2 regions of the Bacillus sp. DJP31 genome follow, and region 2 is predicted to be linked to the other one. Evidence: riboswitches for the same ligand, from Rfam matches in the RefSeq annotation. Region 2 holds a riboswitch; the other holds the start of a gene.
The links. Region 2 has a riboswitch for cobalamin ahead of ACOI1C_RS04785 (ABC transporter substrate-binding protein). Riboswitches for the same ligand answer to the same signal wherever they lie in the genome.
Positions count from the first base shown of each region.

Region 1: another riboswitch for cobalamin. It lies ahead of ACOI1C_RS18890 (ribonucleoside-diphosphate reductase subunit alpha); the one in region 2 lies ahead of ACOI1C_RS04785 (ABC transporter substrate-binding protein).

Region 1 covers NZ_JBMERO010000029.1:1,063-9,578, forward strand. Annotated here, with positions in the region: gene ACOI1C_RS18880 (hypothetical protein) at 1-199, shown strand, start outside; gene ACOI1C_RS18885 (IS4 family transposase) at 352-1,626, shown strand; cobalamin riboswitch at 2,029-2,205, shown strand; gene ACOI1C_RS18890 (ribonucleoside-diphosphate reductase subunit alpha) at 2,339-4,630, shown strand; gene ACOI1C_RS18895 (ribonucleotide-diphosphate reductase subunit beta) at 4,644-5,687, shown strand; gene ACOI1C_RS18900 (flavodoxin domain-containing protein) at 5,677-6,126, shown strand; partial or broken gene ACOI1C_RS18905 (tripartite tricarboxylate transporter permease) at 6,262-7,646, opposite strand; gene ACOI1C_RS18910 (tripartite tricarboxylate transporter TctB family protein) at 7,767-8,222, opposite strand.
Region 2 covers NZ_JBMERO010000003.1:145,972-154,487, forward strand. Annotated here, with positions in the region: gene resB (cytochrome c biogenesis protein ResB) at 1-549, shown strand, start outside; gene ccsB (c-type cytochrome biogenesis protein CcsB) at 565-1,752, shown strand; gene ACOI1C_RS04775 (response regulator transcription factor) at 1,824-2,537, shown strand; gene ACOI1C_RS04780 (ATP-binding protein) at 2,537-4,315, shown strand; cobalamin riboswitch at 4,455-4,669, shown strand; gene ACOI1C_RS04785 (ABC transporter substrate-binding protein) at 4,844-5,818, shown strand; gene ACOI1C_RS04790 (FecCD family ABC transporter permease) at 5,781-6,839, shown strand; gene ACOI1C_RS04795 (adenosylcobinamide amidohydrolase) at 6,844-8,313, shown strand; gene cbiB (adenosylcobinamide-phosphate synthase CbiB) at 8,320-8,516, shown strand, end outside.

The sequences.
Region 1 (8,516 bases), on a different contig from region 2:
CATTAATATCTTTATCCCTTTGGTCATTATTGGTGCAGTCTTTCTAATCTGCTTGGTTAGCGTTCTTAGTAGTAGAAGAAATACAATGTCTTTTGATGAAATTTCTCATGAATCAAAACATATAGTTAACACATATATGTTTATGGGGCTAATCTTGTTGTCAGCAATTCCACAATGTCATAAACTTAGTATTCCATAAAATGGGTTTATGTACTTTATAGATGAAATTTACTAATTTGTGCGTAAATGTTCAGAATATCGTTAAATTTTATCTTGACATTTCAAAATCACCACAATAATCGACTTGAATACCAATTTTTAGGTATATCAATCGAGATGTGGTGATTTTTTATGGGAAAAAGTAAGTTTTTAGAAGCGGTAGAGGTGATACAAAAGCAACTGGATGATTTCATTTTCATGTGCGACTCAAGAGTGAAACCAACTTATTTCACTCGAGAAGGAAATAACAAGGTTAATTTTAAGAGCACAATCCTATTTATGCTTAATTTTGTTCGAAGAAGTCTTCAGTTTGAACTAGACCAATTCTTCGAATTGTTTCATAAAGGTGAAATGGCTATAAGTAAACAAGGTTTTTCTGCAGCCAGGGAGAAGATTAAACCAGAGGCATTTATAGAATTAAATCGTACGATCGTTGACTGGTTCTATAACCGAAATGATTACAAAACATTTATGGGGTATCGCTTATGTGCTATTGATGCTTCAATCTTTGAAATAAACAACTCTAAAAGATTAAGGGATTCTTATAACTGCGCTAAAGGCACGTCGGTCGAGCTTGCACGAGCTATGGCATCCTGTATATATGATATCGAAAATAACATGATTGTCAAAGCAATAATTACAAAATTTTCGACTGGTGAGCGTGGTGTAGCTGTGCAACTGATTGAAATGTTGAAGGAAAGTGGCTCAAAGAATGATCTTCTCCTCTTTGATCGTGGCTATCCTTCAATTGATTTCTTTTTTTATCTCGATAAATCTAACATAAAATTTGTTATCAGAATTCCTACCAACTCATATAAGAAGATGATTGAACCGTCATTATCTGATCAAACCATTAGGTTTGATAGAAAAGGAAAAAGCATATGTTTACGTGTATTGAAATTCGAGTTAGATTCAGGCATTGAGGAAATTTTAATCACCAACCTAATGGACGAAGCAATGGATGTTAAAGCTTTCAAATCCCTATATTTCAAACGTTGGGGGATTGAGACCAAGTATGATGAATTAAAGAATAAGCTGCAAATTCAAAAATTTACTGGGGATACACCTGTTTCAATTGAACAAGACTTTTATGCGTCTATCTTTCTATCTAACATGGCCTCCCTAGTTAAACAAGAGGCAGATGAATTGATAGCCGAAGAACAGAAACACAAAAATTTAAAGTATGAGTACACAGTCAACACGAACATACTTATTGGTAAATTGAAAAATACGTTGGTACAAATCATTTTAGAAAAAAGCCCTAGGAAACGTAAGGCGTTGTATAAAAAGCTAATGGAAGAAGTAAGTCGAAACAGAAGTCCGATACGCAAAGAAAGAAAGTTTAATCGAAGTAAGACTAGATTAAGAGCGAATAAAAATTGTTTTAACCAAAGACCTTGTATCTGATAATTAACAAGGAAAATTTAATCGTTTATAATACCGTGTAATCTCAAAAGAATAGAATACCTAGGGGTGTGTAAAAAAATGGAAACGCACTCCCGGGCATCCTTTTGTCTTTTTTCATGGTTTCCATAAAATTGTGCCATGATAAATTTCCATACTAACAAGTTTTCATCATTGATTTGTTAAATGTTATTTTTTGTAATCTTATCTTTATGACATTGAGCAATTCCAACAATTTCTGTTGTCGCACTATTTATAATGACTGGATATGGATAATTACTATCTACACCTCTAGAAAAAAACTCGACAAAACAAAATTTTATATTGAAAATGATGTCGGCATTCTTTATTATTAGACACAGTACTATATATCGTTGTTTTAATAATGATTTATAACTACATATTGTATTCGCCTTAAGTTAAGATGCCATAGGCTTAATTGGGAATCTGGTTAAAAGCCAGAACTGCCCCCGCAACTGTAAGTGTGGACGAAATGAGTAACCCACTGTGTTTTTTTAACGGGAAGGACTCAAAGTAGGACGATGCACGAGTCAGGAGACCTGTCTTAACTTTATAAGTTTTAATTTTTTCGGGGTTGGAGAAATTAAACGGTGGCATTTTAGGAGAAGATTCGGTCCTTCTATTTTTTGTTATCGTTTATTACCACTCTGCTGAGTGGTTTTTTTGTTTTATAAGAAGATAGGAGGAGATGGGTATGGATACTAAAGTTAAGGATTTAATATTAAGTTCAGTGAAGACTGTTATTTGGAAAGCGGAGGAAAAGTACAGTATTGATACTTCTAGCTTGCGAGAGCATTTATCAAAACTCACTCTTTCTGAGGAAGAATTGAATAAACAGGCAATGACTTTTGCGTTACATCATATTTCGATGGGTCAGCCTGATTGGACGTATTTAGCTGCTCATCTTTACCTTAACGAGTTATATTTGAAGGCTAGTAAAAATAGAGGCTATAAGCCTGAGCAAAGGTATGGTGATTTCTTACAGCTACTCAAAGTGCTAACCGAGATTGGAATTTATTCAGACGCGCTACTAAACTCTTATTCTGAACAGGAGATTGCCGGTTTAGCTGATGAAATAGATCCAGAAAAAGACTATTTATTTAACTATATCGGCTTGTTCTTGCTCGCTGATCGTTACATAGCAAAGGATTATGAGAGAAATATTTACGAGCTGCCACAGGAAAGATTTATGATTATTGCAATGGTTTTGATGATGAATGAGCCAGAAGAACTGAGAATAAACCTTGTTAAAGAGGCTTATTGGGCGTTAAGTAATTTGTATATGACCGTGGCTACCCCAACCTTGGCTAATGCAGGTAAAAGCTACGGCCAATTATCATCTTGTTTCATTGACACGGTTGACGATTCCCTTGAAGGTATTTATTTAAATAACTTTGATACGGCAAGACTTAGTAAGGACGGCGGGGGTATCGGTATTTATTTTGGGAAAGTAAGAGCTTTAGGGTCTGATATTAAAAGGTTTAAGGCTAATTCATCTGGAGTTGTCCCTTGGATACGCCTCATCAATAATACAGCTGTAAGTGTGGATCAGCTTGGTCAAAGACAGGGAGCCATTGCTGTTTACTTGGATATTTTTCATAAAGATATCATGAATGGTTTCCTTGAGCTAAAAACGAATAATGGAGATGAAAGAAGAAAAGCTCATGATATATTCACGGGTGTTTCAATACCTGATTTGTTCATGGAAACGCTTGAGGTGCAGGATGAAAGTGGACGCAGTATGGGCGTATGGCATACCTTCTGTCCACATGAGGTGAAACAGGTCATGGGTTGGAAGGATGAACAAGGGAGACCACTGGGTCTTGAGGATTTCTATGATGAAAACGATAAAAAGCATTTTTCAATCAAGTATCAAGAAGCGGTGAATCATCCATTTCTGCCTAGAAAAACCTATAGAGCCATGGATATCATGTCTAGAATCATGGTAGCTCAGCTAGAAACAGGTACTCCGTATATGTTTTACAGAGACGAAGTAAACAGGCAAAATCCGAATAAGCATTTACTTACTAAAGGTAGAACATCTATTTACTGTAGTAATTTGTGTACGGAAATCGCTCAAAATATGTCCCCAACTGTCATTGTGAAAGAGTATCAGGATGAAGAGGGAAATCTTGTAATGGTGAGGAAGCCAGGAGACTTTGTTGTTTGTAATTTGTCTTCTATTAATCTACCGAGAGCTGTTCGATCTAGAGTTCTAGAACGATTGATTCAGGTACAAGTAAGAATGCTAGATAATGTGATAGATTTAAACACGATAGCAGTTGGGCAAGCCGAGGTAACTAATAAAAAATTTCGAGCAGTAGGATTAGGTACTTTTGGTTGGCATCACCTATTAGCTTTAGAAGGGATCCATTGGGAGTCTAACGTGGCGGTTGAGTATGCAGATAAGCTCTCAGAGGATATTGCCTACTACACGATTCTTTCCTCTATGAATCTAGCTAACGAAAAAGGAGCCTACAGCCAATTTAAGGGTTCAGAGTGGGAAACGGGTGAATATTTTAATCGGAAAGGATATGAATCAGAAAGGTGGAATCATCTCAAACAAGATGTTAGCCAATATGGAATAAGAAATGGCTGGCTTATGGCCATTGCACCTAATTCTTCAACGGCAAAGATTGGAGGATCCACTGATGGAATCGACCCATTGTATGCTGTTGAATATGCTGAAGAAAAGAAGAACTTTAAATTTAAAGTAACTGCACCAGATCTAAATCATGTCACATATAACTATTATCGACGAGCCCGACATGAACTAGATCAAACGTGGAGTATTAGACAAAATGCAGCGAGACAGCGACATGTTGATCAAGGGATTAGCTTTAACCTGTACGTCCGCCATGATATAAAGGCAAAAGATCTATTACATTTACACATGCTTGCTTGGAAGGAAAAACTGAAAACGACGTATTACGTCAGAAGTACATCCCAATCAGAAATAGAAGAATGTGAATCTTGTCATAGCTAAGGAGAAGGTTAATATGAATTCAAGCATTTTATCAAAAATAAAACTACTGAACCCAGAGTTTCCAAATAAATCAACGGGGATTATAAATGGACAAGCTTCAGGTATTCTGAATTGGAACGATATTGCTTACCCCCAGATGTACGACTTTTACCAAATTCTGTTATCAAACTTTTGGAAAGCACAAGAAATTAATATGCAAGATGATGTAAAGGAATGGGATCAATTATCTGTAGTGGAAAAGGATGTATTCTTACGGATAAATACACAGCTTGCCTCACTTGATAGCTTGCAAACACCAATGATGAGTCAGGTGATGGATTATGTGACCGACCCAAGCTTCAAAGCGATATTTGCTGTCATTTCACAGCAGGAAGCTGTACACAATGAATCCTATTCCTATGTTCTGAGCTCACTTGTCCCATTAAGTGAACAAAATGAGCGATTTAACGAGGCGAAAGATGATCCAATCGTACAAAAACGTAATGAATTAATTTTAGATGCCTATGAAAGGTTCAGGGAGCAACCATCCCCTCAGCATTTATTTGAACTAGCTGTTAATTCAATTAATTTAGAAGGAATTTACTTTTATTCTGGGTTTGCCTTTTTCTATAGCCTTGCCCGAAAGCAGAAAATGCTTAAAACCAGTACGATGATTAGCTATATTCAGCGGGATGAAATGCAGCATGCCTATTTCATCTCTCAATTTATCCGTATTCTTTTAACGGAAAATCCAAAGTTAAATAGTCGAGCTAACATCCAATATATTTACAGAACAATTGACCAATCCGTCCAGTTAGAGAAGGTATGGTCGAAGCATATTTTAAAGGATATGACCGATATTAATTTAACTGAGTTTGAAGGTTATCTCGAGTATTTGGCTAATAAAAGGTTTCGTCAGCTTGGACTAGCGAATTACTATGAGGATCGTGACAACCCGATGCCGTGGATTCAAGTTTTTAGTGACGAGATGATAAATGGAACAAAGTCAGATTTCTTTGAGCAAAAGTCAAGGAATTATACAAAGGTTTCCCAAGCAAATGGATTCGATGAGCTATAGAGTTGTTGTTATTTATGCATCTGTATCAGGAAACACTTACACACTAGCACAAATGATCTATGATTCCTTACTAGAAGAGAACCTGGTGGCAGACATGCTCCCTATCAATCAGCTTACAATGGTAGATTTGCAGAAATATGATATGATTCTCATCGGATCGTACACATGGGGAAGCGGAGAAATACCAAAGGACATGCTGCCTCTTTATAAGAAATTTGAAAAGGGAGAGCTTACTCGTTCCGTCACGGGAGTTTTTGGCACAGGAGATAAATGCTATCCCTACTATTGTGGTGCAGTCGACCTGTTTAGAGATATGCTTCATGTCCACTCAAATTTGGCCGTAACCCTAAAGATAGAGCTAATGCCTCAGCAAAAGGATAAGGAAAATTGTAAGAGGTTTGTGGAAAAAGTGTTGCAGCGAGTAAAGGTAAGATACTAGATACTCGTTCATTAAGAAAGAATACCAGTGTTCATAGATAGTCTTATGAAGAAGAAAAAAAGATGGTACTTGAAGATAAATTTAGAAAGAGAGCGACCGTCCAGTTGGGCAGTCGCTCTCTTTCTATTGGTTTCTTCACGCTCTTTGTTTTCTTTTATTGACGATAAGAGGATAGAAAAGTGACAGCGCAGTTAGAATCAATAAAATAATGGAAATCGGCGATTCAAAGAAAATTCCAATACCGCCGTCCGAAGCTACTATGCTTTTTCTGAAATTTTGCTCCATATCAGTTCCTACAATTAATGCAAGAATGAGAGGGGCAATTGGGAAGTCATAGAGTTTCATAAACAATCCAATAACTCCAAAAATAATTAAAATGTAGAAGTCTAGCATACTGTATTTCATTGTATAGGCTCCAATGAACGCCAGGACTAAAATGATTGGATAAAGAACCTTCGGTGGAACATCCAAAATTTTCACGAAAACGCCAACCATTAAAATATTAATAAGAACTAGGAATATTTTCCCTAAAAACATACTATCAATCAAACTCCATACCATATTTGGGTCACTCTCGAACAAAAGAGGTCCTGGTTTTACACCTAACATAACAAGGGCTCCAAGCATGACGGCTGTTGTTCCAGAACCAGGAATCCCCATTGTTAGAAGTGGAACGAATGCACCAACTGATGCCGCATTGTTAGCTGTTTCAGGCGCCGCAACACCTTCAATGGCACCTTTCCCGAATTCTTCAGGATGCTTTGATAATTGCTTTTCTGTACTATAAGCAAGTAACGAAGCAATCGCCCCACCAGCACCGGGTAAAATACCCACCAAAAACCTAAAGGCGAGCTACGAAGCATTGGCCACTTTGTAGTACGATTCCAATCTTCTTTTGTAATCCAGATTCGTCCAAGTTTATTTTTCTCACCCAGGGGATTATCAATGGTTAAATAGTTGTAGAGTATTTCACCTACAGCATAAATTCCAATAATAATAACTAAAAAGTCTATTCCGTCAGTTAAGTGGACGATATCAAATGAAAATCGATAAACTCCAGTTTGCAAATCAATCCCAATTGTACTTAGTAACAATCCTAACGCCATAGAAATAAATCCCTTAGTCATATTACCTATTGATAAAGATACGACAGCTGAAAGGGTGAACAACATTAATAAAAAGTATTCAGCAGGTCCAAATTGTATAGCTAGATCAGAAAGTGGTTTTGCGAGTAACATAAAGCCGATAATGGCAAACGTACCACCGATAAGTGAACCAATTGCAGCAATAGCAATCGCTGGGCCGGCTCGTCCCTGTTTTGCCATTTGATAACCATCAAATGTGGCTGCAATGGCGGATCCATCACCAGGTGTGTTGATTAATATGGAACTTAATGACCCACCATACATTGCACCATAATAGATGGTTCCCATTAAAATTAGTGCACTAGTAGGATCCATTCCAAATGTAACAGGAATCAAAACAGCAATCGCTGTTGCTGGTCCCAATCCTGGAAGCATACCAACGATTGTTCCTAAAAATCCTCCAAAAACGATGAATAAAATATTTTCTGGTTGAAGCACCGTGCCAAAACCATCAAGTATTTGTTGAAATTCTACACCCATGTTCTCCCCCCTATACTATGGTAAACTAACACCTAAAAGTGTACCGAACGCATACCACGTTCCTAAGCTAAAAAGCACAGATACACTTATATTTACAATCCACTTTTTTCTTCCATTTACGATAAATAATATGGCCATCAAAAATAGTATCGTAGAAATTAAAAATCCTAATTTTTCAAAGATAAGTGCATAAATAAAGGATAATACTAATGTTGAAACAATTAATAAAGATAAAGGGGCTCTACCTTTAAAAAGCAATTGTATTTCCTCATTTTGAGGATACGAATTTTTATATTCCTTTATGAGATAGATGACACTAACAATAAATAAAAATATACTAACCATCATTGGAAAATACATAGGACCTTCTGGATCCCCAAGCCTTGCTTTAGGTAAATTAAGTGTTCCGATAAAAAATAAAAGGGTAATTAAAATAAATACAATCGGTATTATCAATCTTTTAAACCCCATGCTATCATCTTCCTTCCTTTCTTTATTTTTAATAAAGAACCTCCATGTCCTTTCTGTAACTAAAGCTCTTATAAGTATTCTAAAAGTTTCGACATAGAAATGTAACCGTTTTCAAAATTAATCGTATAAAAATCGTAAAGTGTTTTTTGTTCATTTTGTTCACAAAAAAGGCATCTTGAAATTTATCAAGATGCTAGATAAAACATAAATTCGCTTATACTTTAATTTACAAATGCGTGGTTTAAATCCACCGTCTTTAGACGGTATACGCTTTTAGCCTTATCTTTAAATGTC
Region 2 (8,516 bases):
GAAAATGAATTCGGGAATTTTAAAGTCGACTTATTAAATCCCGCTTCGGATTATGATTTTGGAAATGGTTATCGAGTTGAATTGATGAGTTATTTTCCGGACTTTTATTTTGATGACGATGGAGATCCTGCAACAAAGTCCAAAGTACCTAATAATCCAGCATTTGTCTTTAAAATGTTTACACCAAATACACCAGATGGTGAAGTCAGTTTTGTGGCGATAAAAGAAAATTTTGAGCCTCTAGGTGAGAATCAATTTAAGATGCAATTTGCGGGTATTGAAACAAAAAATGTATCTGGTTTGACTGTTCGTAAAGATTATACGCTTTGGATCCTAGCATTAGGTGGTGCCATCTTTATGATTGGTGTCACTCAAGGAATGTATTGGAATCATCGTCGAATCTGGGTTCAGAAAAAAGAGGATGGATATTGGGTTGCGGCTCATACGAATAAAAATTGGTATGGAATTAAGAAAGAACTAGAAGTACTTGTTGTCGGGACAGGAATTTCTGTACCAGATGATCGAACGGATGAGCCCGAAATTGTGTGAAAAAGGAGGATATAAATGGTTGAAATTAGTAGTAACTTACTTTTTATTGCATTTGTACTTTATTTAATAGCGACCTTCTTTTTTGGAGGAGCGATTCGAGATAAGCAAAGTGAATCAAACATTAACAAATGGAGTAAAATTGGAATTATCATTACCATCGTTGGATTTATAGCACAACTTGGTTATTTTATTACGAGATGGATTGCTTCTGGACATGCTCCAGTAAGTAATTTGTTCGAATTCACTACATTTTTTGGAATGATGCTCGTTTTAGCTTTTATTGTCATTTATTTTATGTATAAAAGTAGTGTACTTGGCTTGTTTACTTTACCTGTTGCTTTGCTAGTCATTGCTTATGCCAGTATGTTTCCTCGCGACGTGGCACCTTTAATACCTGCTCTGCAGAGTTATTGGCTTCATATTCACGTAACTACTGCGGCATTAGGTGAAGCTGTCTTAGCTGTAAGTTTTGCCTCTGGACTTATTTATCTTATTCGTGTTATTGATCAAACTGTTAAAAGTAAGCGGACATTTTGGTTGGAATTTGTTTTATATAGTCTATTAAGTGTGGTTGGTTTTATTGCTGTAACAGTCGGTTTCTCAGCTTCAAACTATGAAGCTACGTTTAAATGGGTTGATCCGAATTTAGAGGAGCAAGTTGAACTTGTTTACAATCTCCCGCCAATCGTTGGACCACCTGGTGGAGAGGAAATCACAACGGATAAAATGAGTCCTATCTTTGATGCACCCAAATGGATGAAGGGTGAAAATGCACCGAAGAAGCTTAATACTTTACTTTGGTCTATATTATCAGGTCTAGTCCTCTACTGGGGAATAAGATTACTACTTAGAAAACGAATTGCTGCGGCCATTCAACCCCTTCTTAAAAATGTAAAACCACAACTTGTTGATGAAATTACCTATCGATCGGTTGCAATTGGATTTCCGATATTCACACTTGGAGCACTTATTTTTGCCATGATTTGGGCACAGGTTGCGTGGACTAGGTTTTGGGGCTGGGATCCAAAAGAGGTGTGGGCACTTATCACATTCTTATTCTATGCCGTATTTTTACACTTGCGCCTATCACAAGGTTGGCATGGAGAGAGATCTGCATGGTTAGCCGTTTTAGGATTTGCTATCATCATGTTTAACTTAGTTGTTGTAAATCTAGTGATTGCAGGCTTACACTCGTACGCGTAAAAAAAAGGCCTTCACCATATGTGTGAAGGCTTTTTTGAAAATAAAACTAATCTATAATGAGGTGTCATTAAATGGATCAGGCAATTACAATTCTAGTAGTAGATGATGAAGAACGTATTAGAAGATTATTAAGAATGTATTTAGAGAGAGAAGGCTATCAAACTGAAGAAGCTGAAGATGGAATAGAAGCTTTAGACAAGGCTATGGCAAAGGACTATGATCTCATTCTTTTAGACGTAATGATGCCTGGAAAAGATGGAATTGAAGTTTGTAAGGAGCTTCGAGAATTTAAAGCAACTCCGATCATTATGCTTACAGCAAAAGGTGAAGAAGTGAACCGTGTTCAAGGCTTTGAGGTCGGCACGGATGATTATATTGTAAAGCCCTTTAGTCCAAGAGAAGTTATATTGCGTGTGAAAGCACTACTTAGAAGATCCACTAAAACACTTTATCTACATACAGAAACGAACACGAAGGATGTACTAGTTTTTCCGCACTTAACCATTGACAATGATGCACACCGTGTGACAGCAGACGGTCTTGAAGTTGGTTTGACACCTAAGGAGTATGAACTGCTTTTTTTCCTAGCAAAGTCACCTGATAAAGTATTTGATAGAGAACAACTACTTAAAGAAGTATGGCATTATGAATTTTTTGGTGACCTTCGTACTGTGGATACTCATGTAAAGCGTTTACGTGAGAAGCTTAATAAAGTATCAGAGACTTCTGCCAAAATGATTATTACCGTTTGGGGAGTAGGGTACAAATTTGAGGTCGTCGAATAATGAAGCTCTGGAGAAGTGTGGTTGGAAAGCTATGGATGACCATTCTATTTCTAGTGTCTTTCGTGCTTTTAATCCTAACCATTATGCTATTAGAGTTTTTTGAACAGTACCATGAAAATGAAGCTGAATGGGACTTGAAACAAGTCGCAAATAAAATCGCTCAGATTATGGAAGAACATGATGACCTGCAGCTCGCTAGGTCTATTTCTTGGGAGATTGTAGATCCTTTGACAAAGGTACTTATAGCTCAAGATAATCAACATTACTGGTATTCACCTTCAAAGAATGACATGATTGACATTCCTTTATCGTTTATCCAAAAAGATGAGGATTTATCTAAAGTACTAAAAGATAAAGAAACAATCATGAAGAAAATAGAATATTCATCTATCATGAAAAACCAGGATTCCTTTAATGAAGTCATTATTGTAGGTGTTCCTTTTACCTCAACGGCTGGGGATCAAAATGCAGTATTTTTGTACCAATCATTGGATGCTGTCAAAAAAACAACTGAACAAACAACCAATCTTATCTTCCTTGCCGCGGGTATTGCCTTTATGCTGACAACTTTTTTTGCCTTTTTTCTTTCTTCACGTATAACGTCGCCACTAATTAAAATGCGAGAAGCAGCCCTTCAAATGGCAGAGGGGAAATTCGAGACAAAGCTTCCTGTCTTAACACATGATGAAATTGGTGAGCTTGGTACTGCTTTTAATAAAATGGGGAAGAAACTAAAGCTTAATATTGATGAATTAAGACAGGAAAAGGAACAGTTATCTAGCATTTTGAGTAGTATGGCAGACGGTGTAATCACTATAAACCGCCACGGAGTCATGCAAGTATCGAATCCTCCTGCCGAACGATTTTTACAGGCTTGGTATTATGAGCAAGGAATGGAACAAAGTCTTGACAAGGAAATTCCAGTAGAAATGAGAGAGCTCTTTGGGCGTGTTGTCTCGTTTGAAAGTGAACAAATGATTGAAATGCGTTTTCAAGGACGTACATGGGTCATTGTGATGAGTCCGCTATATAACGGCAGCCTAATCCGTGGAGCGGTTGCAGTCATTCGAGATATGACAGAGGAACGACGTCTGGACAAGCTTCGGAAGGACTTTATTGCCAATGTCTCTCATGAGCTAAGAACTCCCATTTCAATGTTGCAAGGCTATAGTGAAGCACTCATAGATGACATTGCAGGATCCGAACAAGAAAAAAGAGAAATTACAGGCGTCATTTACGAAGAATCGTTACGAATGGGACGATTAGTGAATGAACTACTAGACATTGCTCGAATGGAGGCTGGTCACATTCAGCTTCGTGAGGAGCCAGTCAATCTTCAGGAATTCGTTGAACGAGTTGTTCGTAAATTTCAAGGATTAGCAAAAGAAAAATCGATTACTTTGACACATTCTTGTACAAACTGCCATGAGTTTTTCACCTTTGATCCTGACCGCATGGAGCAAGTGTTTACCAATCTAATTGATAATGCGATTCGACATACAGAAAATTCAAGTTTGGTAGCGGTAAAGGTTCATATGTTGGAAAATGGCCTCAAAGTTGACATACAAGATTTTGGATCAGGAATACCGAATGAAGACCTACCGTTTGTCTTCGAACGATTCTATAAAGCAGATAAAGCAAGAACAAGAGGTAAGGCTGGTACTGGATTAGGTTTGGCGATTGTCAAAAATATTATTGATGCACACCTTGGGCAAATCTCTGTTCATAGCAAAATAAACGAAGGAACGACATTTTCCTTCGTTTTACCTCGAAAATAGCGAAAATCCCACTATTTTTGCCGAAGTTTCTTGTTTCATACGAAACAATTTTTGATGCAATTTGAAGAGTTATGAAAAAAGTTCTTGAATTAAAAATGTCCTCCGTGTAAGATGAAGAAGGATTTACTATTGAAAATTTAATATTTCAAGAATTAAAGGTGCTCAGTGATTTCTATCATGGGCTTAAAAGGGAATCTGGTGTAAAAGTCCAGAACTGTCCCCGCAACTGTAAGTGTTGACGAAATGAAAATATCCACTGTATAACTGGATGACAGACTTGTTGTTCTTTATATGGGAAGGTTTCAGAGTAGGAGGATCACAAGTCAGTAGACCTGCCTTTAATTTATGTTTCAAGAATCTTCGGGGATCTGAGAAGAAGGAACGGTCAACTAGCTTTGCTTTTGCATTGTACTAAGTTCTATTTCTTTTTTGATCGTCTTCTAAACTCGCCCAATAATAGGGCGAGTTTTTTTATTTGGTAACTAGCACAATGCTTTTACATAAAAAATAGGAATAGGGGTAAAAAACATGCAAAAAGTGAAGCATTATTTATGTTCATCTATGATAGCTATCATGACCATTTTTACATTGGCCGCTTGTGGATCTGATGAGGCGAAAGAACCTGCAAAGACCGAAACGCAAGGGGAGGAAGTAACAGTAGCGGGTTTCCCTGTTACCATTACGGACGCACTAGACATTGAGATAACTATAGAAAATCAACCTGAGAGAATCGTATCACTCATTCCGAGCAATACGGAGATTGTATACGCGTTAGATTCAGGTGACAAATTAGTAGGAGTATCTGATTTTGATAATTACCCAGAAGAAGTGACGACAAAAGAGAAAATTGGTGGAATGGAATTTAATGTAGAGAAAATCATATCTCTAAAGCCGGATTTAGTATTAGCACATGAATCAAGTGCGGGAACTGCGCAGGGTGGTTTAGATCAGCTTCGTAGTTCAGGAATTACTGTTGTGGTTGTGCCGGATGCAACATCATTTGAAGGAGTTTATGATTCTATAAAATTAATTGGTACAATTACAGGTACATTAAATAAAGCTAAAGAAATAGTCGGAAATATGCAAATTAAACTTGAAGAAATAAAAGAAAAGGCATCAGCTGTAACAGAAAAATCAACCGTATGGGTGGAAGTATCTCCAGCACCTGAAATTTATACAACGGGTAGAGGTACATTTATTCATGAAATATTAGAAACAATAGGAGCAACTAATGCTGCAGGTGATCAAGAAGGATGGGTTATGTTTACCGAAGAGGATGCGGTTATCTTAAATCCAGATGTTGTCGTAACTACTTATGGATATTATGTAGAAAATCCAAAGCAACAAGTGTTAGCTCGAGCAGCATGGAGCGAGGTAACAGCGATAAAAAATGAACGTGTGTATGATGTCCATTCAGATAAAGTCACACGTTCAGGGCCTCGTTTAATTGAAGGAGTAGAGGAACTTGCAAAAGCAGTTTACCCTGAAATCTTTGCGAAATAATGAACTATTCTTATATGTATTGAGTAGTTTAATCTGTTTAACGGTCTTATTTATGGGGATATCGATAGGTACACTATCGATTCCCTTTTCTGCTATTATCTCTATTTTTCAACACCATCTATTCGGGTCACCACTTCCAGTATCCGTAGACCCTACTCTAACCAATATTGTCATGACCATTCGATTACCTCGAGTCCTATTAGCGTTCTTAATTGGTGCATCACTTTCTCTTTCAGGTGCAGCATTTCAAGGACTATTAAAAAATCCATTAGCTGATCCTTTTACATTAGGTGTCTCTTCTGGAGCATCTGTCGGAGCCGTTTTAGTCTTGTTCTTCTCCATACAAATTCCTTTCTTAGGTGCCTTTACACTTCCAATCATTAGTGTTTTTGCAGCGTTTCTCACCTTACTGATCGTGGTAGCCTTTGCAAAGATGGTTGATAAACGTATGTCGGTTGAAACTGTCATTTTAACGGGGATTATTTTTAGTTCTTTTCTAGGTTCTCTCATTTCCTTAATGATTGCTTTAACAGGCGAAGAGCTTCGTCAAATCATTACTTGGTTATTAGGCAGTGTATCTATGAGAGGGTGGGAATACGTTTACTTATTACTACCTTTCTTTATCGTCGGTTCACTTGTACTTCTATCACAAAGTAAAGAGTTAAATCTTCTTTCGTTTGGTGAAGAGGCTGCACAAAACTTGGGAATGAATGTTCAGTTCAGAAAGTTTATGATTTTAAGCAGTGCCTCCCTATTAACTGGAGCATCTGTTGCTGTTTCAGGTACGATTGGTTTTGTTGGTTTAGTTATTCCACATTTGACGAGATTACTTTTTGGAGCAAACCATGTTCGTCTGCTACCTTTGTCTATGCTTTATGGTGGAGCGTTCCTTGTATTGGCAGATCTTCTTGCGAGAACGATTATTGTACCAAGAGAATTACCCATCGGTGTGATTACGTCTCTAATTGGGGCACCTGTATTTGCGATTATTCTTTATTATCGAAAGAAAGCAAGGATGTGATGACATGATACAGGTTGAAGGTTTAACCTTTTCCTATAGCAACGAAACAACACTACACTCATTGTCCTTTGAAATCAATAAAGGTGAGATATTTGGAATCCTTGGTCCAAACGGGAGTGGGAAAACAACCTTATTAAAGTTATTATCAAGAACGTTAGCCAGTCCAGCTGGAGTAATTTCAATAAATGGAAAGCAATTGTCTTCTTTTTCTAATAAAGAGTATGCTCAGATGGTGGGTGTATTGCCTCAGTTAGTCGATTCCACCTTTTCCTATAGTGTAATAGAAACGGTCAAGATGGGAAGGTATGCTCATCAATCAGGATTTTTTCCCACATGGTCTAACGAGGATGAACAAATAGTTCAAAGCGCACTTCAAGAAACATCTCTTCAACATTTGCAAAACAAAAGCCTACAAGAGCTAAGTGGGGGAGAACTTCAAAGAGTTTTTTTGGCGAGAGCACTGACACAGCAACCACAATTGCTGCTGTTAGATGAACCTACCAATCATCTAGATGTGTCCCATCAAATGAGTTTATTTGACGGATTAACAAAGTGGAAAAGAGAAAAGCAGCTGACGGTTGTTGCCATCTTTCATGACCTAAACCTAGCGAGCTTGTACTGTGACCGAATCATGTTGCTGCAAGGAGGGAAGATTGCCCAGTTAGGTACTCCAAAACAAGTGATGCAATCTGCCATATTAGAGCGTGTATACGATACAGCTATTGTAAGAAAAGAGCATCCAGAGGTAGCTAAGCCAATGATTGGCCTCATTCCAGAAAAAGAGGAAATAGACGTTCTAGCTATTTTAGATGAGCTTATTATTACTTCAACAGAAAACCATATCATCATTCATTCGGGTGTTGAAATGAAAGCACTATCTTCTTCATTAATCGGTGGAGGAATTCGTTGGTGCAACACCTTTGTGAACCGTCATGTTGATCTTCATTATGCTTGTGAGGATGCAAAAACAGAGATGACAGAGTATCTTGTTACTAATGAAATAGATCCTAGTAATACCGTCGGAATGATGACAGCTGTATGTCTAGAAGATGTAGTAATGAAGAAAGAAAAGCACCCTGAAGGGACCGTATTTGTGATGGTTACAGCTGGAACTGGTAATGCGATTGATTCAGCTCATGCGTATCAACACGAATATATCCCAAGTAATCCTGGTACAATTAACATTTTCGTTCTTGTACAAGCGAAGTTGACAGATGCAGCATTCGTCCAAATCCTAACAACTGCAACTGAGGCAAAGACGAGAGCAATCTTTGAGGAAAAAATTATCGACGTAACAACTAAAAATGCAGCAACTGGAACCTCTACTGATAGTATTTGCATCGCTGCGACACAAACTTCAATTTCTTATGAATACGGAGGACCTCTCACTCCCATTGGAAAATGGGTAGGGAAATTAGTATATGAAGCGACAAGAGAGGCTATTCAAAACTATAAACAAAGAAAGCTAGGGTGAATGATGATTGCTCATCTGACAGCTGTATTACTGGCTATAGGTATAGATAAGCTTCTTGGTGATCCCCAATGGCTTCCTCACCCTGTTAGAGGTATGGGGTGGATGATAAGCAAACTAGATAGAATTTTGAACAAAGGCTCACAAAAGGTGCTTAAGGGAACATGTACTGCGTTTATCGTTACACTTGTTCCGTTTATGATGGC